Regions from separate parts of the Hymenobacter humi genome, predicted to be linked through region 3. Evidence: riboswitches for the same ligand, from Rfam matches in the RefSeq annotation. Region 3 holds a riboswitch; each other region holds the start of a gene.
The links. A riboswitch is a leader RNA that binds a small molecule or an ion and turns the genes downstream of it on or off. The one in region 3 is predicted to bind fluoride.
Positions count from the first base shown of each region.

Region 1: it holds a riboswitch for fluoride, as region 3 does, so the genes downstream of both, ACFQT0_RS09505 (hypothetical protein) here and ACFQT0_RS28005 (hypothetical protein) in region 3, are expected to answer to the same signal.
Region 2: it holds a riboswitch for fluoride, as region 3 does, so the genes downstream of both, ACFQT0_RS28765 (phosphatase PAP2 family protein) here and ACFQT0_RS28005 (hypothetical protein) in region 3, are expected to answer to the same signal.

Region 1 covers NZ_JBHTEK010000001.1:1,666,018-1,673,043, forward strand. Annotated here, with positions in the region: gene ACFQT0_RS09480 (TolC family protein) at 1-858, shown strand, start outside; partial or broken gene ACFQT0_RS09475 (efflux RND transporter permease subunit) at 1-38, shown strand, start outside; gene ACFQT0_RS09485 (TolC family protein) at 792-1,298, shown strand; gene ACFQT0_RS09490 (hypothetical protein) at 1,380-1,706, opposite strand; partial or broken gene ACFQT0_RS09495 (efflux RND transporter periplasmic adaptor subunit) at 1,645-1,875, shown strand; gene ACFQT0_RS09500 (efflux RND transporter periplasmic adaptor subunit) at 2,012-2,623, shown strand; fluoride riboswitch at 2,983-3,058, shown strand; gene ACFQT0_RS09505 (hypothetical protein) at 3,115-3,369, shown strand; gene ACFQT0_RS09510 (chloride channel protein) at 3,366-4,421, shown strand; gene ACFQT0_RS09515 (universal stress protein) at 4,615-5,409, opposite strand; partial or broken gene ACFQT0_RS09520 (oleate hydratase) at 5,486-7,026, opposite strand, start outside.
Region 2 covers NZ_JBHTEK010000004.1:145,633-152,658, reverse strand. Annotated here, with positions in the region: partial or broken gene ACFQT0_RS28795 (chloride channel protein) at 1-704, opposite strand, end outside; gene ACFQT0_RS28790 (universal stress protein) at 795-1,229, opposite strand; gene ACFQT0_RS28785 (fluoride efflux transporter FluC) at 1,258-1,428, opposite strand; gene ACFQT0_RS28780 (hypothetical protein) at 1,511-1,633, opposite strand; gene ACFQT0_RS28775 (hypothetical protein) at 1,679-1,981, opposite strand; gene ACFQT0_RS28770 (zinc dependent phospholipase C family protein) at 2,014-2,997, opposite strand; gene ACFQT0_RS28765 (phosphatase PAP2 family protein) at 3,061-3,483, opposite strand; fluoride riboswitch at 3,799-3,871, opposite strand; gene ACFQT0_RS28760 (hypothetical protein) at 4,822-5,442, opposite strand; gene ACFQT0_RS28755 (toprim domain-containing protein) at 5,472-6,746, opposite strand; gene ACFQT0_RS28750 (hypothetical protein) at 6,692-6,916, opposite strand; gene ACFQT0_RS28745 (DUF3945 domain-containing protein) at 7,020-7,026, opposite strand, start outside.
Region 3 covers NZ_JBHTEK010000004.1:36,292-43,317, reverse strand. Annotated here, with positions in the region: partial or broken gene ACFQT0_RS28020 (efflux RND transporter permease subunit) at 1-1,416, shown strand, start outside; gene ACFQT0_RS28015 (efflux RND transporter permease subunit) at 1,647-2,411, shown strand; gene ACFQT0_RS28010 (YncE family protein) at 2,429-3,508, shown strand; gene ACFQT0_RS28005 (hypothetical protein) at 3,518-3,871, opposite strand; fluoride riboswitch at 4,021-4,093, opposite strand; gene ACFQT0_RS28000 (hypothetical protein) at 4,338-5,183, shown strand; gene ACFQT0_RS27995 (MFS transporter) at 5,250-6,437, shown strand; gene ACFQT0_RS27990 (DUF190 domain-containing protein) at 6,488-6,859, opposite strand; gene ACFQT0_RS27985 (chloride channel protein) at 6,856-7,026, opposite strand, start outside.

The DNA of each region.
Region 1 (7,026 bases), on a different contig from region 3:
CTCTTCACCCGCGACGGCGAGCCCAGCCCCACCGATGAGGACGCCCAGCCCGAGTTGCAGCCGGTTGAGCCGGAGCCCCGGCTGGTCAGCCCCGGCCGCCTCGCGGGTCTGCTGCTCTTGGCCCTGGCTCTTACCGGATTGAGCCAGTCGGCCCGGGCGCAAGCCGTGCCCGCCAACCCACAGCCCGGCCTTCCGGGCGCCCCGCTCACCCTGGCCCAGGCCCTGCAAACGGGCCTGCAGCAAAGCCTGCTCGTGCAAAGCTCCACGCTGGAAGTGCAGCGCCAGCGCGCCCTGAGCCGCACCGGCTACGACGTGCCCCGCACGCTGGTCGATGTGCAGTACGGCCAAATCCAGGGCCCTTTCAACGACCGCAGCATCAACGTGATTCAGCAGACCTCGCTGCCGAGCGTGTACGCGGCCCAGCGCAAGCTTTTGGAGGGCCAGACCCTCACGGCCGAACAGCGGGTGCGACTGCAGCGCCGGTTGCTCACGCAGGACATCAGCGGGGCCTACTACCGCCTGCTCACCGACTACCGGCGCCTGCGCCTGCTGCGGCGGCAGGACAGCCTGTACCGCCGGGCCGCCCGCGCCGCCAGCATCCGCTACCGCACCGGCGAAACCAACCGCCTCGAGCAGGTGTCGGCCGCAGCCCGGGCCCAGGAGCTGCAAAACCGCCTGGCCACGCTCCAGACCCAGCTGCTGGTGCAGCGCCAGCAGCCTGGGCACGCTGCTCAACACCGGCGCCGCCATCAGCATCGACACCACGGCTCAGCCTGCTGGCCCCACTGGCTGTGGGCGATACAGCGGGCATTAGCGCCGCCACCAACCCCACGCTGGCCGTGCTGCAGCAGGAGCTGACGGTAAGCCAGCAACAAACCAAAGTGGAGCGCCTGCGCCGCCTGCCCGACATTCGGGCGGGCTATTTCAACCAGTCCATCAACCAGGAGGGCGGGTACCAGGTGGGGCAGCTGGGGCTGTCGCTGCCGCTGCTGGGCGGGGCACAGAAAAACCGCGTGGCCGCCGCCCGCATCGGCGAGCAGGTGGCCACGGCGCAGCTCACTTACGCCACGGCCCAGCCTGCAGGGCCAACTGCGTGGGCTGCGCCTGCAGCTGGCCCGCGCCCGCGCCTCGCTCACCTACTACGAGAAAACGGCTCTGCCCCAGGCCCGCCTCATGCTCGTCACCGCCGAAAAAAGCTTCCGGGCCGGCGACATCGACTACGTGACGTACGTGGTGAACACCGAGCCCGCGTGGCAAATCCAGGCTGCTTATCTCGACCAGGCCGGCCAATACAATGAGTTCGTCGTTGCGCTGCAGGCCCTTGCCGGCACCGATGACCAATAGCCCTTTCGGGCCTCTCCATTTCAGCTTTTCATGCGCTATTCTTCCTTGTTTTCGTTTCTTCCGCTCGCCTCGCGCGAGTCGTCTGTTGTTCCCGGCTCCGCGCGTAGGAGTTGGTCGGTGCTGGTGGTTTTGCTGCTGAGTGCCGGTGGCCTGCCCGCGTGCCAGAGCAAAAATGAGCCGGCCAAAGAGGCCGCGCCGGTGGCCGCTTCCGCCCCCGCGGCCCACGCAGGCGAGGTCACCATCAGCCCGGCCCAATACACCGCCGCGGGCATCGAGACGGGTGGCTTCACCCTCAAAAACATGACCTCCGACGTGCAGGCCAACGGCGTGGTGGACGTGCCCCCGCAAAACCACGTGTCCATCAGCGCGGTGCTGGGCGGCTACGTGCAGCAGGTGAAGGTGCTGCAGGGCCAGTTTGTGCGCAAAGGCACTGTGGTGGCCGTGCTGCGCCACCCCGACTACCTCAAGCTGCAGCAGGAATACCTGCAGGCCCGCGCCCGCCTGCAGTTTCTGCGGCAGGACCTGCAGCGCCAGCAAACCCTCGACGCCGAAGACGTGGGCGCCAAGCGCAAGCTGCAGCAGGCCCAGGCCGAGTACCAGACCGAGCAGGCCACCGAGCGCTCCCTGGCCGGCCAGCCTGCGCCTGCTGGGCCTCTCGCCCGAGCGCCTGCGGCCCAGTTCGCTCACGCCCAGCGTGGCGCTCACCACGCCCATCAGCGGCTACGTCAAGTCCGTGAGCATCAACCCCGGGCAGTTTGTGAACCCCCAGGACGTGCTGGTGGAAGTAGTAGACCGCACCGGCCTGCACCTGGAGCTGAAGGTGTTCGAGAAAGACATTGCCCGGGTGCAGAAGGGCCAGCGCGTGCTCTTCAAAATCCCGAACAGCGGCGTAGCCCAGGAGCAGGAAGCCGAGGTATTCCTGGTGGGCCAGGCCTTCGACGACGATGCCCGCACGGTGCGCGTGCACGCCCACTTGCACAAGCCCTCGGGTATGCTGCCCGGCCAGTACGTGGCCGCCCACATCCAGACGGCCGGAGCCCGGCACCGCACCCTGCCCGAAGAAGCCGTGATTCAGGCCGGAGAGGTGAGCTACATCTTCGCCCGGCAGGGCAGGGGCGCCAGCGGCTACCGCTTCCGCCGCTACAAAGTGCAGACCGGCCCGGCCCAGGATGGCGACGTGACCATCACCCCGCTCGAGGCCCTGCCCGATACCACGCAACTGGTGCGGCGCGGCGCCTATTTCCTGGAAGCCGAGCTCAGCAAAGGCCAGGACGAGTAGCTGTCGGCGTTTGGGAAGCTACTTGGTTTAGCTCAATTAATCGGATTCAAGGTCCGTGTATTCGATTGGCCTCACCCCCGCCTATCTCCGGGGTGAGGGGGCCGGAAGATTGTAGCGCGGACTCTGTAGTCCGCGTCCCCGGCGGAAACCCGAACGACACCCAAACGGCGCGGGGACGCGGACTACAGAGTCCGCGCTACACTCGTTTGGCTCCCCTCTCTTTTGGAGAGGGGCCGGGGGTGAGGTTCCGGCCGGGGGTGAGGCGTAACCAGTACACCGACTTTGAAGCTGCTCTAAGCAGGGCCAAGCCCGACAACAACCCCAATTGCGCAGCCGAACAATAAGCGCCTACTTTTGCTCCCGCAACTGGTGATGGGGTACCACCACGAACCGCCGGGGCCTCCGGGCCCATGAGCTGATGACTCCTACTTACACCATGGCCGCCCGCCACCGTGGGGCGGCCGTATGTTCGGTCATTCACTGCGCTGCTCATGGCATTTGGCTCTTCTGGTTTTGGTCGTCGTTTCGAGGTGCTGGGGCAGGCGCCGTACCTGGTTTTTCTGCTTCGCTGGCTGCTGATTTGCGCGGTGGTGGGCGTGCTGGTCGGGTCGGCGTCGGCGTTTTTTCTGCTGTCGCTTGATTGGGTGACGGACTGGCGTGAAAGTCACGCCTGGGTTATCTGGCTGCTGCCGGTGGGGGCTTCATCATCGGGGCCAGCTACCATTACCTGGGCCAGAGCGTGGTGAAAGGCAACAACTTGCTCATCGACGAAATCCACAACCCGCGCACCACCATTCCGCTGCGCATGGCGCCGCTGGTGCTGTTTGGCACGCTGGCCACGCACTTGTTTGGGGGCTCAGCAGGCCGCGAGGGCACGGCCGTGCAAATGGGCGGCGCGCTGGCCGACCAGCTCACGCGCCTTCTGGGGCTGCGGCCCCGCGACCGTAAGATTCTGCTCATTGCGGGCATCAGCGCCGGATTTGCGTCGGTGTTTGGCACGCCGCTGGCCGGGGCGGTTTTTGGGCTCGAAGTATTTCTGATTGGCTCAATTCGCTACGACGCCATTGTGCCGAGCTTCCTGGCGGCCGTCGCGGCCGACCTTGTGACCAAGGCCTGGGGCGTGGGCCACACGGCTTACCCGCAGCTGGAGGTGCCGCCCATCTCGCCGGGCGGGCTGCTGCTCACGGTAGGCTGCGGCATTTTGTTTGGGCTCACGGCCCGCGGCTTTGCCACGCTCACGCACCAGGTCGGGCACGTTTTCAAGCGCATTGCCTATCCGCCGATGCGGCCCGTGGTGGGCGGCGTGCTGGTGGCGCTGGCCGTGGCCGCGCTGGGCACCACTAAGTACATTGGGCTGGGCATCCCCACCATTGTGGCGGCATTTCAGGCTCCGCTGCCGCCGCAGGATTTTCTGCTCAAGCTGCTGCTTACGGCCCTCACGCTGGGCTGCGGCTTCAAGGGCGGGGAGGTCACGCCGCTGTTCTTTATCGGGGCGGCGCTGGGCTCGGCGCTGGCGCTGGTGGTGCCGCTGCCGGTGGCGCTGCTGGCAGCCATGGGCTTCGTGGCGGTATTCGCGGGCGCGGCCAATACCCCGCTGGCCTGCACCTTCATGGGGCTGGAGCTCTTTGGGGCCCACGCGGGCGTGTACCTGGGGCTGGCGTGCGCCGCGGCCTACCTGTTTTCGGGCCACACCGGCATTTATTCAGCTCAGGTTATCGGGCACGCCAAGCACCTGCGCTTTGGACGAGAGCAGGGCCGGCAGCTGGGCGAAATCCCGGAGCACCGCAAAAAAGGGTAAGAGCGGGTTTGGTTTTTTTGGTTTTTGGACTGAGGTAGAGACGCAATATTTTGCGTCTCTTCGTTGAACGACACCCACGCGGTGCACACGACGAGACGCAAAATGTTGCGTCTCTACTTCGTTCTAGCTTTCCAGCTCAACTTTTAAGGAGTTGTTTTTTTCAGCCCAACCCGCGCTCGCCGAGGTGGGGCGGCTAGTCCAGCGAGGGCAGGAGCAGGACCGGAATCAGGCTTTCGTTTATGACCCGGGTCGTCACGCTATTGCTGGCAAACAGGCTGCCGAGCCGCCGGTGGTGGCGCACGATGAGCACCAGCAGGTCGGCGTCGAGCTCGGCCGCGCCCTGCAGGATGCCCTCGGCTACGTCGGCCTGATGCACGATTTTGCGGGGGCTGCCTTCGGGCACGTGCACCAGGCCGCTGTGGCACACCGAGAACTGGGCGCGGTGCCCAATCACGGCGTCCGGGTTGGTCTCGTCGGTGACGTGCACGACGGTGAGCCGGGCGGGCAGGCGCTCGAGCAGCTGCCGCACAATGCCGTGATGGTGGTCAACGTGGAAATCCCGGCCATCCACGGCCAGGGCCAGCCGGCGCGGCAGAACGTTGCCCCAGCCCGCCGTGGGCACCAGCAGCAGGGGATAAGGCGCAACGCGCAGCAGGTTTAGGGCCGCGGCGCTCACGGCTTCCTCCAGCTCGTCGGTCGGGTCGGGGCGCGCCATTATCATCAGTTCCGGCTCCTGCTGGCGTATGAGCTCGGCCGCGGCCCCCGTGAGAAATGTTTCGGCTACCTGCACCTGCGTGGGCAGGGCCGGCGCAGCCTGGCGGCGCGACGAAGCCCAGGAGTGAGCGGCAGCGGACGAAAGGAATTCGTCGTGGTTGGCGTGCACGCGCACCACGTGGGCCTGCAGCGGCGCGGCCAGTTCGGTGGCGTAGGCCAGGGCGCGGTCGGGCGCGGTCAGGGTGTCGGTAAGTACAACAATGGCAGGAGTCATAAGCAGGAGGAAAAGGAGAGGTGAAAAGTGTTGGAATAGCCGGGGCGGTTGCTGGTAAGGTGGGGCAGGAGGGGGCTCAACGGTTCAGGGCTTTCATGGCGTGGTAGAGCACCTTCACGTCGTGCTGGCCTTTGTAGACGGGCGGCGGCGCTTTGTCGAGCTTTAGCAGCTCGTACACCGCCATCTGGGCCGAGCGCACGGAGTATTCGATGGTGAACACCACGTCGTCGGGGATTTCGGTGAACTGGCCCAGGAAGGCGAAATTGGTCGAGCCCTTGGGCACCACCGCCGGCCGGTCGCCGGCCGTCCGGGTCAGAAACGGGCTGGTGATGAAAGGCAGCAGGCACGGAATGCAGTTGGCGGCGGCCACCAGCGCCGGCAGCTGCTCGGTGAAGTGCAGGTGGTGGAGTACTTCGGTCAGGATTTCCTCGCCCGTGCAGTCGCACATTTTCTTTTTCACGTAGTCGCCCACCCGGTCCGGAAACAGGCCGTAGCCCCAGAACACGGTCACGTCGGCGGGCTGATTGGGGAAGTGCGGCTGGTAGGGCAGCGCCACCGACAGCAGCCACTCGAGTCCACGAGCGAAACCAGGGCCCCGGTGCCGGCACTGTTGCCCGAGAAATTGGCCATCAAATCGAAAAACTGGGTGCCCTGGCAGGTGACCGTAAACGACTCCCAGGTGGACTCGTCGGGGCGGCCGTTGAAGACGTGGGGCCGGCCAAAGTCGGGGTACTTGCGGGCCACGGTTTTCCACAGGTTCCAGGCCCCGTCTACCCGGGTGGTGTTCACCGATGGGGCGGCCTTCATCGAGCCCAGCGTGGTGTTGGACGCCATCGAGCCGTTGGTCATCAGCACCAGGTCCTGGGGCTGCACGGTCTGGGTTTCGGGCAGCTGGTTGTGCAGGTAGCGAATGGCCACCACTGTTTTCGTTTCGGGGTTTGGCGCAAAGGTCAGGTCGGTTATCTGGCAGCCCATGTGGAACTGCACGCCCTGCTCCCGCAGCCAGGACATGATGGGCAGCACCACCGAGTCGAACTGGTTGAAGGGCGTGCGGTCGGTGCCGGCCAGCGTGCCGAGGCGCGGAAACTCGTGCACGAAGCGCAGCAGGTAGCGCTTGAACTCCACGAGGCTGTGCCAGGGCTGGAAGGAAAACATGGTGGCCCACATCAGCCAGAAGTTGGTCCGGAAAAAGCCGGGCTTGAACCACGTGTCGACGCGCTTGGTGCCCAGCTCGGGCTCGGGCGTGCCCATGAGCTCTACCAGCTCCAGGCGCTCGGGCTCGGTGAGGCCCAGCGAGGTTACGTCAAGAATGTAGCCCCCGCTGTTCACCAGGCGCGCCTGGGCGTACGTCTTTATCTGCCGGTCAAATTCGACGATGTCGTCGTAAGCTGACTTGCCTTTGCGCGTGAGCGAGGGAATGGTGGCCAGCACGTCGTAAGTGCAGAAGTAGCTGAAATTGAGCATGCGGCCCCCGCGCAGCACGTACCCCAGCTCGGGCTGCTCGGCCTGTCCGGCCGTGTCGAGGCTGCCGCCGGCCATGGGGGCTTCCTCATAGATGTGGATGTTGGCGCCCGGCACCTGCCCGTCGCGGATGAGAAACACCGCCGCGGCAAAGGA
Region 2 (7,026 bases), 110 kb from region 3:
AGGCCGGCGAAGCCGCGCGCCGTGAGCCCGAACAGGATGCCGCAGCCCACCGCCAGCAGCAGGGGCACCGGCGCCAGGGCCGGCGCGTCGAGCCTGCACGTACTGCGTGTGGCCCACGCCCCAGGCCCGGGTCACCAGGTCGGCGCTCACGGCGGCCAGAAAGCTCGGCACGATGGCGTCGTAGCGAATGGAGCCAATCAAAACACTTCCAGCCCGAACACGGCCCCGGCCAGCGGCGTGCCGAACACGGAGGCAAAGCCCGCGCTGATGCCGGCGATGAGCAGCAGCTTGCGGTCGCGGGGCCGCAGCCCCAGCAGGCGGGTGAGCTGGTCGGCCAGGGTGCCGCCCATCTGCACCGCCGTGCCCTCCCGGCCCGCCGAGCCGCCGAACAGGTGGGTGGCCAGCGTGCCGAAGAGCACGAGTGGGGCCATGCGCAGCGGGATGACCTTACGGGGGTTGTGAATCTCGTCGATGAGCAGGTTGTTGCCCTTCACCACGCCCTGGCCCAGGTAGTAGTAGCTGGCCCCGATGACGAAGCCGGCGGCCGGCAGCAGCGCAATAACCCACCGGTGGGCTTCGCGCCAGGTGGTAATCCAGTCCAGGGCGAGCAGGAAGCCGGCCGAGGCGGTGCCCACCAGCAGGCCCACGCCGGCGCATATCAGCAGCCAGCGGCCCAGAAACAGCAGGTGGGGGACCTGGTCCATGGCCAGCACGGGCCGAAAGAGCGCAAGACGGGGAGGGCGAAAGGCCACAGCAGAAAGGGGGATTAGCAGCGTGATAAAATGAAGTGGGGGCTAGCGCAGCGGCACCACCAGCACGGGGCAGTGGGCGCGCTCCATCAGGTGCTCGGCCGCGCCGCCCAGCAGCAGGCCCAGCAGGCCGTGCCGGCCCTGGGTGCCGACCACCAGCAGGTCCGCCGGCCAGGCTTCCACGGTGGCCAGCACCTGCTCGGCGGGCGAGCCCCAAGGCAGAAAGCGGGTGAGCGGCAGCCCGGGCGAGGCCAGTGCCGCGAGCTGGTCGAGCAGCTCCTCGCCGCGGGCCAGCAGCAAGGCCTCCGCTTCCGGGTGGGTCTGGCCGGCGTCGATGTTGCCGATGGCCAGGGCCTCGTCCAGCACGCACACGAAAGCCGCCTCCGCGCCGAGGGCGGCGGCCAGGTCCAGCCCGGCCCGCGCGGCGTGGTAGGCCTGCGGGCTGGCATCGGCGTAAATCAGAATCTTGTGGTACGGCATGGCGAGAGGAGATAAGGCCCGGGTGGAATTAAACAAACCGCGCCAGCCACAGCCCGGCGAAGGCGGCCACCATGCCCACCAGCACGCTGCCGGCCGCGTAGGCGAAGAGCAGCAGCAGTTCGTGGGTGCGGGCCAGCGTCACGCTCTCGTAGGCGAACGTGGAAAACGTGGTGAAGCCCCCGCAGAAGCCCGTGGTCAGAAACAGCCGCCAGGCCAGCGGGCGGCGGTGTGCCGCTCAAAGAAGCCCAGCAGCAGGCCGATGAGCAGGCAGCCGCTGACGTTCACCAGGAAGGTGCCCAGGGGAAGCCCACCGGCACGTAGCGCAGAAAGTACTGCTGCACCCAGTAGCGGCTCACGGACCCCAGCAAGCCTCCCAGCCCAATCACTAACACCGAACGGTTCATAAAACGTGCTGAAGAGGTGCAGATAAGATAGAGGCTTGGTTTAGGTCAATCGGGCCAGCCAAAGCCCCCGGCGGCCAGCAGCAGCCCCACCAGCAGGCTGCCCAGGCCGTAGAGCAGGATGGTGCCCCCGCCCAGGTGGCGAAACAGGCCCTCGTAGACCACGTGAAAGAACGCCGTAAAGCTGACGATGCCCAGCACGTAGAAGGGCAGCCTGGGCCCCAGCGCGGCCAGCCGGCGGTCGTACACGCCGAGGACGAAGCCGAACAGCAGGCAGCTGCCCCACACCATCAGCAACGTATCCAGGGGCAACCCGCCGGGCAGCAGGGGCAGGGTAGAAAGAGCAGTCATGGGGGCGCATCGCTAAAATTCCGGGTTGGTTTTCAGGTCCACCGCCCCTTTTTCAGCAGGCGCAGCTCGTGTTTCAGGTTGTGGGCGTTGCTGCGCGTGGCGTAGTCCGCGTCCAGCCGGCGCAGGTCGGGCCGGCCGGCGTTCACCCAGGCCGTAAACCAGAAGTTGGCGGTGGACTGCACGGCCAGCCGCAGCCGGCGCTCAACGAAAGAGCCCAGGGCCTGGTGGTAGCGCGTGGCGTAGGCCGAAGCGTGGTAGTCGTCGTTAAACTGGGTCTTGCGGATGGCGCCCTGCGCGTCGTGCTCGTAGCGGTCGGCTGCGGGCACCGCGGCCTGCAGCTGCCGCTCCACGGCCAGCAGCGTGTCGGCGCTGGCGTAGCTCCCGGCCAGCAGACGCCAGGTTTCCGCCACCGGGTCGGGCAGGTACGTGGCCGGGCCCACGTCGAAGCGGTAGGCCGCGCCGAACAGCTCGGGCAGCTGCCCTTCAAAGAAGGCGTGGATGCCGGTCTGGCCCGTGAGCTGGCCGTCGTGGTTTGCCGACGTGTGCAGGGGCATTTGCGCATCGCCCAGGTAGTGGCCCAGGTCGGCGGCCAGAAACAGGATTTCGTCTTTGCGTCCGTTTTTCATGGCCTGGGTCAGTTGCGCCAGGTTCTCCTGAATGGTCCAGGGCAGCGTCCCGTTTTTGGCCAGCGTGGCCGCATCGTACAGCTTACGCGCCTCGGCCGCCGTGCGGGGCAGCTGGTCCAGCGGCACGGGGTATGCTTCGAGGTTGATGAAATGGCGCGGCCCCTCGGCCCGGTCGTGCAACACGAACTTGCGCGCGTCGGGCATCACGGCCTCCTCCGTCACAAAGTCGGCGTGGTTGTAAAAGAACGTGCGCAGCTCCGGCGGCAGGGCCAGCACGGCGGCGCGGTTGATGCGCTGGTGGCTCCAGGCGCCCCAGGCAAACAGCAGGGAAGGCACGGCCAGCAGCAGCAGGACGAGAAACAGACGACGCGGGATGGAAAAGGGAAACACGGACAGCGGGAAACGGTAAAAGAAAAACGTAGGGGACACCCCGCCGGAGACGGGCCCGCGTTGCTAGGCTGGTGGGGGCGGAACGGGCGGCATCAGCCGTGCTTCGCCCCAGGCGTACAGCCGGCTCACCCCGTAGGCAAGCACCAGGCTCACCAGCACGGGCACCAGCACGTCGGAAGGGTAGTGCACGCCCAGGTACACCCGGCTGTAGGCCACCAGCGCGGCCCAGGGAAACAGCACCCCGGCCAGCCAGGGAAGTTGCCGGCGGGCCGTGAAGTAGAGGTAGAACGCCAGGGCAAACACGTTGCTGGCGTGCGAAGACACGAAGCCGTAGGTGCCGCCCCGGTAGGCGTGCAGGTAGCGCAGCTGCCCGGCCAGCGCCGGCTCGTGGCTGGGCCGCAGCCGCTGAAACCAGGCTTGAACAGGCCGGAGGCCACCTGGTCGCTGAGCAGGAGGAGCACGGCAATCAGCGGCAGCAGCAGCCACGCCCGGCGGCGAAAGCGCACGGCCAGCAGCGCCAGCAGCGCGGCATAAAAGGGCACCCAGGTGAAGGTTTGGCTGGCCCACCACATCACCGCATCCCCAAGCGGGTGGTGGTGGCCGTTGGCCCACAGCAGCAGGCGCGTGTCGAGGGCTTGCAGCAGCTCACGCATACGCCAGCCCGTTGGCCCACCGGTGCGGACGCAAAAGCGGAAAGAAGGGGAAAGCGGGTGCGGCAGGGCCGCGGGCAGCAAAAAGAAGGGCGAGATGCACGAAAGCGAACGATACGATGAGCTACCCGGGCGGCCCGCGTGGCCGTCCGTTTCAGTAGGAATCATCAGCGCAGGACCCGGGCCCCGGCGGTTCGCGGTGGAAATCCATCACCGTATGCCGTGCAAAGATAAATAAAACCGGGTATGATAGCAGGCCGAAGAAAATGCCGCGAGGACTGCTTACGTGGCGCTGTGGAGTAAACTTTCCGGCCGGGAGATTTGCCATCGAACGTGTTACCTGGCGGCCCTGGGGTAGCATACTTATCGGGCACTGCTTGGGGACAAACCATTTGGTGGGAGGCCGGTTCCTAATCAGGCCGGACTGCTTGTATTACCTGGTTAGAAGTTGAACAGTTAGCGGTGCTATCGGCTCGTAATAGGCGCAGGACTGCCGTCTTTAGGACGAAACCTACCGCAGCGGGCCCGTTTCCCACGGGCTCCGTCGGCGTGAATGGGCACCTCCCGAGGGCGAAAAGAAATAGCAACGGTCAGGGCGGTTGAGGCGGCGGTGGCGAGGCAGCACGGAAACCCGCTTTCCTTAACGTGCGATTTTTTCCGTTTCCTGAGGGGACCCTAGTTAGGCGGCTCGGGTTCCTGCGGCACCGCCTGCTGCTGCCCTGCTCCTGCATATAGGGGCTGCCGAATTGAGCTTTAATGCTAATTTTAGCCCTATAGTCGGAACTGATGCGTTAGCGGGTTAAACCGTGGGTATGGGCTGTACTGATTCAAACACTGGTCTATCATGAAAAACGAATGGGATTTTTTTGCTGATGTACAGCAGCGAGTAGCGAATGGCCAGCAGTTAGTACAAGGGTTTTTCGCCAACTCATTCACGTTTCCTTATGACGAGCAGCGCGGGGTAGTGCTTGACGAGGACGGTAACCAGTACGAGCTAGGCAACGACTACAAGCAGGCACTAAGCAAGTGCATCCAGCATTCGCAAACGCCGTGGGGCCTCTGCTTCCGGGAACGCCTGATATGCTTTGGCCAACAGGTAGCGGCAACCGGCTACGCCGCTGATTACATCGTTGCCTATCCCCCGCTGCGGAATCAGCCCCCGCTAACCAGAACCCTAAAGCTTGGGGCCGCGGCGGCGCTCCTGCTGCTGCGTTTGCGTCTGCTCCGGCTTGATTGGGGGATTGAGTACCTGCATGGCCTGGCGTAGCTGGCCGACGCTGTGGCTGTCTTTGAGAGCCGGCACCTGGTCAATCTTTGCCAGTACCTTAACTAGATTCTCTTGGTCCAGTGGTTTGATTTCCGGCTGTTTGAGCAGGCTTTTGCTTACCTGTTGCAAGTAGGCCGCCTGCAATCCTCCGCCGTTTTCCCGTAGCGATTGCGCCACTGGCACGGCCGCGTCGATAAACTCGCGCCGGGCCTGGTCTTGACTGGGTGAATTACTCGGCTGTATCTGCTGCTGCTCCGCCCGCTTCTGTTGCTGTGCGATTTCCTGGGCGGTGGCAAGTTCCCGGCGTTCCGTTTGGTCCTGCACCGGCTCAATGACCGTGGCCTTGGGGTTCGTGGCCAGTGCGTCGAGGGCGGCACTCAGGGCCGGGAGCTGGGCCGAAGCAACCGGGTAGCGCAAGGTCAGTTCGGTAGCAAGTTCGCGGGGCTGGGCACCCTCCAACCGTAGCGAATGGTCGATGCTCAGGCCCGCTTTCTCTAGGTTCTGCTGCAAAGTGCTGAGCTGGGACATTTCATCCCGGCTCTCCCGAAACTCCACGGTTAGCAGTCGCTCTCCCTCTCGCGGGCCTCGGCCTGTGCCTGGTGCTGCGCGGTAATTTTGCCAACGCCTTCTATGGGCTCATTTTTCCAGTGGTCCATTCCAAAGCCGTACTGGTTTTCGTCCACCGGGCCAAGCTCCCGCTTCACTACCTGCTGCATCTGGTCCTGCTTCAAGTCCTGGTTCCAATCCTTGCCCTGGCTCTTGACGATTTCAATCTTATGCTCAAAGGCTAGGCTTTGCGTCGCGCCCTGGTTGAATGCCCCCAACGCCTCGCGGTTCATTGGAACGTGAAACTGATAAGTATTGGGGCCTAGCTTCGTCGAGCTTATCATCTCGTCGCGCAGGGTCTGGCTCACGGCCTGGGTGTTGGTTTCGCCGGCCTGGTCGCGGTACTGGCGGGCGGTCTGGTCGTTGTATGCTTTGAGGTGGTTGGTCAGCGCCTGCACCCCGGCCGGGTTAGTGGCCGTGACTTCGACGGTCAGCAGATGCTTATGCTCCCGGACTACTTTCATCGGGTTTTGCTCACTGGCGAAGCCAGCGAGTAGGCGCGTGTCGTAGTGGTGGCCCTGGGTGTCGTTGTCGAAGGCAGCCCTGATACTCGGAATCCGTTCCTCGCTGAGCAGGCGCTTCATCTCAAAAATCTTGTTTTGAGTGAGTACGCCCGCCGTGGACGCATACAGGGCTTTCTCGCCGGGGTGCAGTTGCGCGTATGACAACGCATCGAGCGCAGATTCTGCCACTACCATATGCGCGGCGGGCCGGCCTTCGGGTAGCTTACTCAGCCACAACGAGCGGGAAAACTCGCTCTCCGGGGCCTGGCCCTTGTAGCCCTCCCCTTTCAGTTCCAAGCCCACTACGCGCCCCTCGTGGTAAGCCGGAAAAGCTGTGTTTACGAATGTCTTAGCCGGCATTCCTTCCTTCTGCACGGTGTGCAGCTGGTTTAGGATTCGACCGGCAAACTGCGGATTTTGTATCGTGCTTCTGGTAATACCTCGGCTTTCCAAGTAGGCGGTATTTTCCAGCGGCCGGCAGTCTTTGGTGTAGATGCTGTGGAATTTCTCGCCGGGTGCAGTTATGCTGATGGGAGGTAATTCCAGCTTGGGCCGCTGGTCTTCGGGCAAGTTCAGGTAGGCCCGGAAATGGTCGTTCACAGTCTGCCAGACGTTGCGGCCGGGTTGCTGGTCGATGCCCACGATGCGGCCGGAGTTCACCCGGTTTTTCATCCAGTCGATGACACTGCCTTTGTCGCGGTCATCGTGACTGTTAAAGTACATCCAATCGTTACCCCGCCCTTTGAAAACCACAAGCGTATCATCCCCTCGAAAACGTGCCATTTGCCTTTGCCTAAGTCCTCCCCTTTTTTGAGGTTATAGCCGTAGTGGGTCAGCAGTTCGGGGAGTTCTACTTGCTCCTTGATTTTCTGAAAAGTCAGGTCGTGTTCCATGATGGTGCAATAGGTGGGCTAGGGTGAAGGGGAAAAGATAGAAGCCCGAAAAACACATTTTCGGGCTTCTACGAGGGCAAAACGGCCTACTGCGGCCGGCACTTTAGAGG
Region 3 (7,026 bases):
GTGGTGGTGCGCGCCGACGCCGGCCGCGTGGTGCACCTGCGCGACGTGGCCCGCGTGGACGTGCAGGAGCAGCAGGAGTTCGTCATCATCAACGCCAACGGCCACGACGCCGTGCTGGTGGACCTGGTGAAGCAGCAGGGCACCAACCTCGTGAACTTCGCCCGCGACGCCCACGTCAAGGCCGAAGAGGTGCAGCGCCTGCTGCCGCCGGGCATGAAGCTCAAGCCCTACTACGACCAGTCGGCGTTTGTCGGCGACAGCATCACCAGCGTGGTGCACAGCATCCTCGAAGGCCTGGCGCTGGCCATCCTGGTGATGATAGTGTTTCTGCGCTCCTGGCGGGCCAGCCTGGTGGTGCTGCTCACCATCCCGGTCACGGTCTGCTTCACGCTGCTGGTGCTTTACCTGGTGGGCATCACCATCAACATCATGTCGCTGGGCGCCATCGCGGCCTCGGTTGGCCTGATTATCGACGACGCCATCGTCATCATCGAGCAGATATACCGGGTGCACGAGGAGAACCCCGAGGAAAGCAAGTTCCGGGTGGTGCGCGAGGCCATCCGCGACCTGTTTCCGGCCATGGTGGCCTCCTCGCTGAGCACCATCGTCATCCACTTCCCCTTCCGGCTGATGAGCGGGCTGGCGGGCAGCTTCTTCAAGGAGCTGTCCGACACGATGCAGATTACCATGGTCTGCTCGTTTTTGGTGACCTGGCTGCTGCTGCCGGTGCTGCACCTGCTCATCGGCTACCGGGCCGGCAAGCAGGCCCACGCCCACAACGCGGCCCAGGAGCAGGCCGAAAAGCTGAGCTGGCTCACCGGGCTCTTTGCCCGGCCGGTGCTGGCCATTTTGTTCGTGGTGGTGCTGGCCGGCGGGGCCTACCTGGTGTCGGGCAAGCTCGAAACCGGCTTTTTGCCCGACCTCGACGAGGGCACCATCGTGCTCGACTACTACTCGCCGCCGGGCACCTCGCTGGAGGAAACCGACCGCATGCTGCGCCAGGCCGAGAAAATCATCATCGCCCACCCCGACGTGGAAAGCTACTCGCGCCGCACCGGCATCCGCATGGCCTTCCGCACGGTGCCGGCCAACTACGGCGACTACTCCATCCAGCTCAAAACCGACCATAAGCTCACCACCCCGCAGGTCATCAACCAGCTGCGCCAGCGCATCAACGCCACCCAGCCCGCGCTCACCATCGACTTCGGCCAGCGCATCGCCGACCTGTTGGGTGACTTGATGAGCACGCCCAGCCCCATCGAAATCAAGATTTTCGGCGACAACCAGGCCACCCTCGAAAAGCTGGCCCGCCAGGCCGGGCAGGTGCTGGAAAAGACGCCTGGCGTGGCCGACGTCGAGGACGGGCTGGTGGTGGCCGGCCCCGGCATCATCTTCCGGCCGGATTTGGCCAAGCTGGCCCAGTTCAAGCTCACGCCCACCGACTTCCAAACCCAGCTCAACGCCCTCACCGGCGGGGTGCCGCTGGTGGGCATCGGGGCCAGCCAGGGCAACGTCTCGCCCGCCCAGAGCGCCATGCTCGGCGGCGTGCAGGTGGGCCAGGTGCAGGACGGCGAGCAGATGCGCACCGTGCTGCTGCGCTTCGTGGACTTCCGCCAGAACTCCCTGGAGCAGCTCAAAAGCAGCTCATCTTCCTGCCCGACGGCACGGCCAAGCCGCTGGCCTTCTTCACGGCCATCGACGTGGAAGCCGGCGAGGTGGATTTGCGCCGCGAAAACCTCAAGTCGGCCGTGGTGCTCACCGCCCGCCTCAACGGCCGGGATTTGGGCAGCACGATTAAGGAGCTGCAGCAGCGCCTGGGCCAGCAGCTGCCCCTGCCGCCGGGCTACACCGTGGTCTACGGCGGGGCCTACGCCGAGCAGCAGTCCTCGTTCCGGGAGCTGGAGCTGATTCTGCTCACCGCCTCGCTGCTGGTGTTCACCGTGCTGCTGTTCCTGTTCCGGGAGTGGCTGATTTCGCTGCTCATCCTCTTCATCTCGGTGATGGGCATCACGGGCTGCCTGCTGGGCCTGTTTTTCACCGGCATCCCGCTGAACGTAAGCTCCTACACGGGCATCATCATGATTGTGGGCATCATCGCCGAAAACGCCATTTTCACCGTCAATCAGTTCTACGCCAGCCTGCGCGAGGGCGGCGACGTGGACCAGGCCATCCGCTTCGCCATTGCCCTGCGCATCCGCCCCAAGCTAATGACGGCAATCGGCGCCATCCTGGCCCTGATGCCGCTGGCCCTGGGCATTGGCCTGGGTGCGCAGATGCAGCAGCCGCTGGCCGTGTCGGTCATTGGCGGCTTTCTGGTGGCGCTGCCGCTGCTGCTCTTTGTGCTGCCCAGCGGCATGCGCCTGATTTACCACCGCCGCAGCGCCGCCCAGGAGCTGGCCGAGCGCGGCTGATTTATTGATTTTTCCTTATGAATAACGCACGTTTGGAGTTCTTCGTCGGCGCGGGAACACTGCTGCTGCTGGCCGGGGCCTGCCACTCCGATAACAAAGCCCAACAGGCCGCCGCACTTTCGCCCCGCGCCGCGCCGCTGCTGACGCTGGAACGCACCGTACCCCTGCCGCACGTGAAAGGCGGCTTTGACCTCATGGCCCTGGACGTGGCCGGCCAGCGGCTGTTCGTAGCTGCCGAAGACCACCACACCGTGGAAGTCATTGACGTGCGCCGCGGCCAGCCGCTGGCCAGCCTGCCCGGCTTCAACGAGCCCAAGTGGGTGGTGTACCGGCCCGAAGGCAACCGCCTGTTCGTCTCGACCGGGGGCGACGGCCGCGTGACGGAGCTGGACGGCACGACCTACCAGAAAGTACGCTCCTACGCCTTCCGCGAGGCCTGCAACAACCTGCGCTACGACAGCCTGACCCGGCAGCTCGTGGTGGGCGTGGGCAAAAGCTTCGGAGCCCTGGGCCTGATTGACGTGGCCCGCAACGTGAAGGTCGGCGAGATTCCGCTGGCCGGCTACGCCAAGCAGTTTGAGCTGGACGGCCCCCTTATCTACGTGAACGAGCCGGCCCTGAATCAGGTGGAAGTCATCGACCGCAGCACCGGCAAGCAAACGGCGGTGTGGCCCGTTACGGGCGCCACCCAAAATATTCCCATGGCGCTGGACCGGGGGCACCACCGGCTGTTTGTGGCCTGCGCGCCGGGGCGCTGGTGGTGTATTCAACCCCGGACGGGCGGCGCGTGGCCAGCCTGCCCATCCCGGCCGAAGCCGACGGCATCTACTACGACGCCCGCCGGGCCCGGCTCTACATCTCCTGCGGCGCCGGCAGCATCGCCGTGGTGCAGCAGCAGGCCCCCGACCGCTACCAGGTGCTGCAGCTGCTGCCCACGGTGCCGGGGGCGGGCACCTCGCTGTACTCGGCGGCCCTGGACGCGTACTTTCTGGCCACCCCGGAAGGGGCTGGAAAGGTGGCTTCCTCCGAGTCTACCGCGTAGCGAAGTAGCGGGCACCGCCTCAAGGGTGGGCCGTGGGGCCGGAATACCCGCGTAAGCCTCCGCTTTAGAGCACCAGACCGGGCAGCGGCAGCAAGAGCAGCGCCGCGCGTGCGGCGGGCCAGTCGTCGTGGTCCGGTTCCAGCACGCTGGCCAGCAGCAGGACCAGCCACGCCAGGCGCAGGTGCGGGGCCGCCCAGCTGAGCACCTGCACCGGGGGATGGGCCAGGGCGAAAGGCTGAGCAGCACCAGCACCAGGGCGACATGCCAGAGGACCATGGCCGCGGCGAGCCGCCACGGGTAGAGCAGTGCCCGCCGCTTGTCTTGGCGGGTGAGGCCGAGCCGGGTACTGGCGTAGTCGGCGGGGGCGGGCGGCCCCAGCCACGCCACCAGCCGGGGCCAGGCCGCGAGGCGGACCCACCAGCCCCAGCCGCGGGCTTTCCAGCCCCAGCGTTGGGCGTGGTGCCGGCCCGCGGCCCGCAGCGAGTGCAACAAACGTAAGACGGCGGGGGAAGGCAGCATGGCGAGGCGCGAACAGGAAAACTACCCCGGGAGCCCGGACGGGCCCCCAGCTAGGTAGGAATCATCAGCGCCAAGCCGGGACTTGGGCGGTTCGCGGTGGAAATCCATCACCGAATACTGTGGGCCGAAGATATCATAAACCTGCGAATTAGAAATGTCCCCGCCGAGGTAAACACCAAGGCCCGCCGCCCGTTGACCAGCACCAGTACCTTGTAGCCCATGAAATCCCTCATCCACTCAACGTCCTTTTCAAAGCGCCGGGGCGCCTGGCTGGCCGGTCTGAGCCTGGCCCTCTGGTTAAACGGCTGCGCGGTGGCAAAAATTGGCGAAGCCCGTGCCCAGGGCAGCCGGCGGGCCGAGGTCGAATGCGCCCCCGCCTCCCCCGCGACCATGCCCCTGCCGGGTCGGGTCCTGCCGCCCGAACAAGTGCTGGCCGACACCCTCTTGCGGGGCCAATTCACGCCCCCGCGCTGGAAGCGGCCAACCGCTTCGGCCTGCTGCCGGCCCTTCACCGCCTGGCGGCCGCGCCGGTGGGCTCCCTGGCCCGGCTGGGCGAGCGGCAGCGGGTGGGTGAGCAGCTCAGCGCGTTGGCGCTGGCCGTGAGCAGCACCGCCGCCGAGCTGGACTGCGAGGAAGAGCGGGCCGACCAGATTGCCGACTACCTGCTGGACCGCGCCAGCAGCCGGGTGCGCACCTTCACGCTGCTTTCCATTCTGCTCGGGGCCCTGGGCACGGTCGTCACGGGGGTGATGTCGCTGCTGGAAGTGCGCAAGTCGCTGTACCGGCCCATCGGCATTGCCTTTGGCCTGGCCGGGGCCACGCTTGGGCTGCTCACCTTGCGCACGTCGGAAGCGAGCGTGGATTTCCGGCACCGCCGCAATGCGTTGGCCGCCGTTGGCCGCGGTCCGGCCGCGACGCCGGTGTTTCCTACCGCCGTGTGGGCCCACCTGAACCAGCCCCACCCCGACGCCCCGGCCGCGCTTTCCCCGCGCCAAACGCTGCTGCAACGCTGGCAGACCACCGGCGAACTCGGGGCCAAGGACGAGGCGGATAAGCAGCGCCTGCTCCGCCTGCTCTTCGGGCCGGGCGGCACCTACAAAGCCAGCGAGCTGCGCATCCGGGCCAATTTTTACGACCAGCTCGAATCCAGTGTCGCCCTGATAAAACCCGACGTCTTCCTGCTCAGCCAGCAGGTGGCCGTCCTACCCTAAGTCCAGCCCCGGCCCCTGCTATGCTGCCAGGGGCCACGGCTTGCTTCACCTTTCCCCACCGCCCCGATGTCCCGTTTCCGCTACCTGACCCGCGCCGTGTGGCTGCTCTCGCTCATCAGCCTGTTCACGGACCTGGCCAGTGAGATGCTCTACCCGGTGATGCCGCTGTACCTGCAATCCATCGGCTTTTCGGTGTTTTTCATTGGCCTGCTCGAAGGCGTGGCCGAAGCCGTGGCCGGCTTGAGCAAGGGCTATTTCGGCCAATGGTCGGACCGGCTGGGGCGGCGCGTGCCCTTTGTGCAGTGGGGCTATGGGCTAAGCGCCCTGTCCAAGCCGCTGCTGGCGGTACTGGCCACCCCGGCCGGGGTGCTCCTGGCCCGCACCGTGGACCGGCTGGGCAAGGGCCTGCGCACCGGCGCGCGCGACGCCCTGCTCGCCGACGAAACCACGCCCGCCGACCGGGGCAAGGTGTTCGGCTTTCACCGTTCCATGGACACGCTGGGCGCGGTGTTTGGCCCGCTCGCGGCACTGGGCTGGCTGGCGGCGCATCCGGGGCAGTACCGGCCGCTGTTTCTGTGGGCCTTCGTGCCGGGCGTGCTGGCGGTGGGCCTCACCCTGGCACTGCGCGAGCGGCGGGCCGTGCCGTCGGGGCGGCCGGTGGTGCCGTTCTGGGCCTCGTTTCGCTACTGGCGGGCCGCGCCACTGCCTTACCGGCGGGTGGTGGGCGGGCTGCTGGTGTTTGCCTTGTTCAACAGCTCCGATGCCTTTTTGCTGCTGCTGGCCCGGCAGCGCGGCCTGTCGGCTACGGCCGTCATCGGCCTCTACATTCTCTACAACGTCACGTACGTGCTCAGCGCGTGGCCCCTGGGCTACCTGGCCGACCGCCTCGGGCCGCGCCGGCTGCTGGCCGCCGGCTTGCTGGTGTTTGCGGGGGTGTACGGCGGCATGGCGTTCGTGCGCGAAGGCTGGGCCTTCGCGGTGCTCTTTGGCTTGTATGGCCTGTACGCCGCCGCTACCGAGGGCGTGGGCAAGGCCTGGGTCAGCACGCTGTGCGCTCGGGCCGATACCGGGGCGGCTTTGGGTACGTTAGGTGGGCTGAGCAGCCTGGCTGCTCTCGGGGCCAGCGCCGGCGCGGGCTTGCTCTGGCAGTTTCGCGGGCCGGGCCTTACGTTCGGGCTGGCGGCCGCCGTGGCGCTGGGCGTAGCGGGGTACCTGGCACTGGTCCGAACCGAAGAAAAGCCAATCGGGGGATAAGCTAGCCGCTTGTCGGGCAGCGACACCACCAAATCAGTTAGGAGTGCCGGCTACCGAAGCGGTTCCGCGTTGTCGCTGTCGCGCAGCAGCACGCGCACCTGCGCCAGCAAGGCCTGGTTGCGCTCCAGAAAGCCGGCAATCTGGTCGGGGTGGTCAATCAGTTCCACGCACTGCGGGTGTTTGAGCGGCATGTGCTCGTGGTGGCCGTGGTGCAGCGCGTCGCCGGCCAGGTAGCCGGCCGTCACGTTGAAGGCAATGGCCTGCTCGATGCCCTGCGCTTTGGCGGCCTTGAGCAGCTCGTGGGCCAGCGGGCGGCCCAGCAGGCGGCGCCAGCCCTGCCGGCCGCTGACGGGGGCACCGTGCTGAAAGTAAAGCCGCAGCACGGTGTAGGGAACGTGGGGTTGGGGAATGTGACGCTTCATGGGGTGGGGTTGCGGGCCGCCTTTGGGGGCGGCCCATTTTTGCGGTGTTCGGGGATTTCGCCCAGCTGCCGGCCCTGCTCGCGGCCGTGGCGCAGGTGCTTGGCGTGGCCGATGACCTGCGAAGAATAGATGCCCGTGTGGCCCGAAAACAGGTAGGAGGCCGCGCA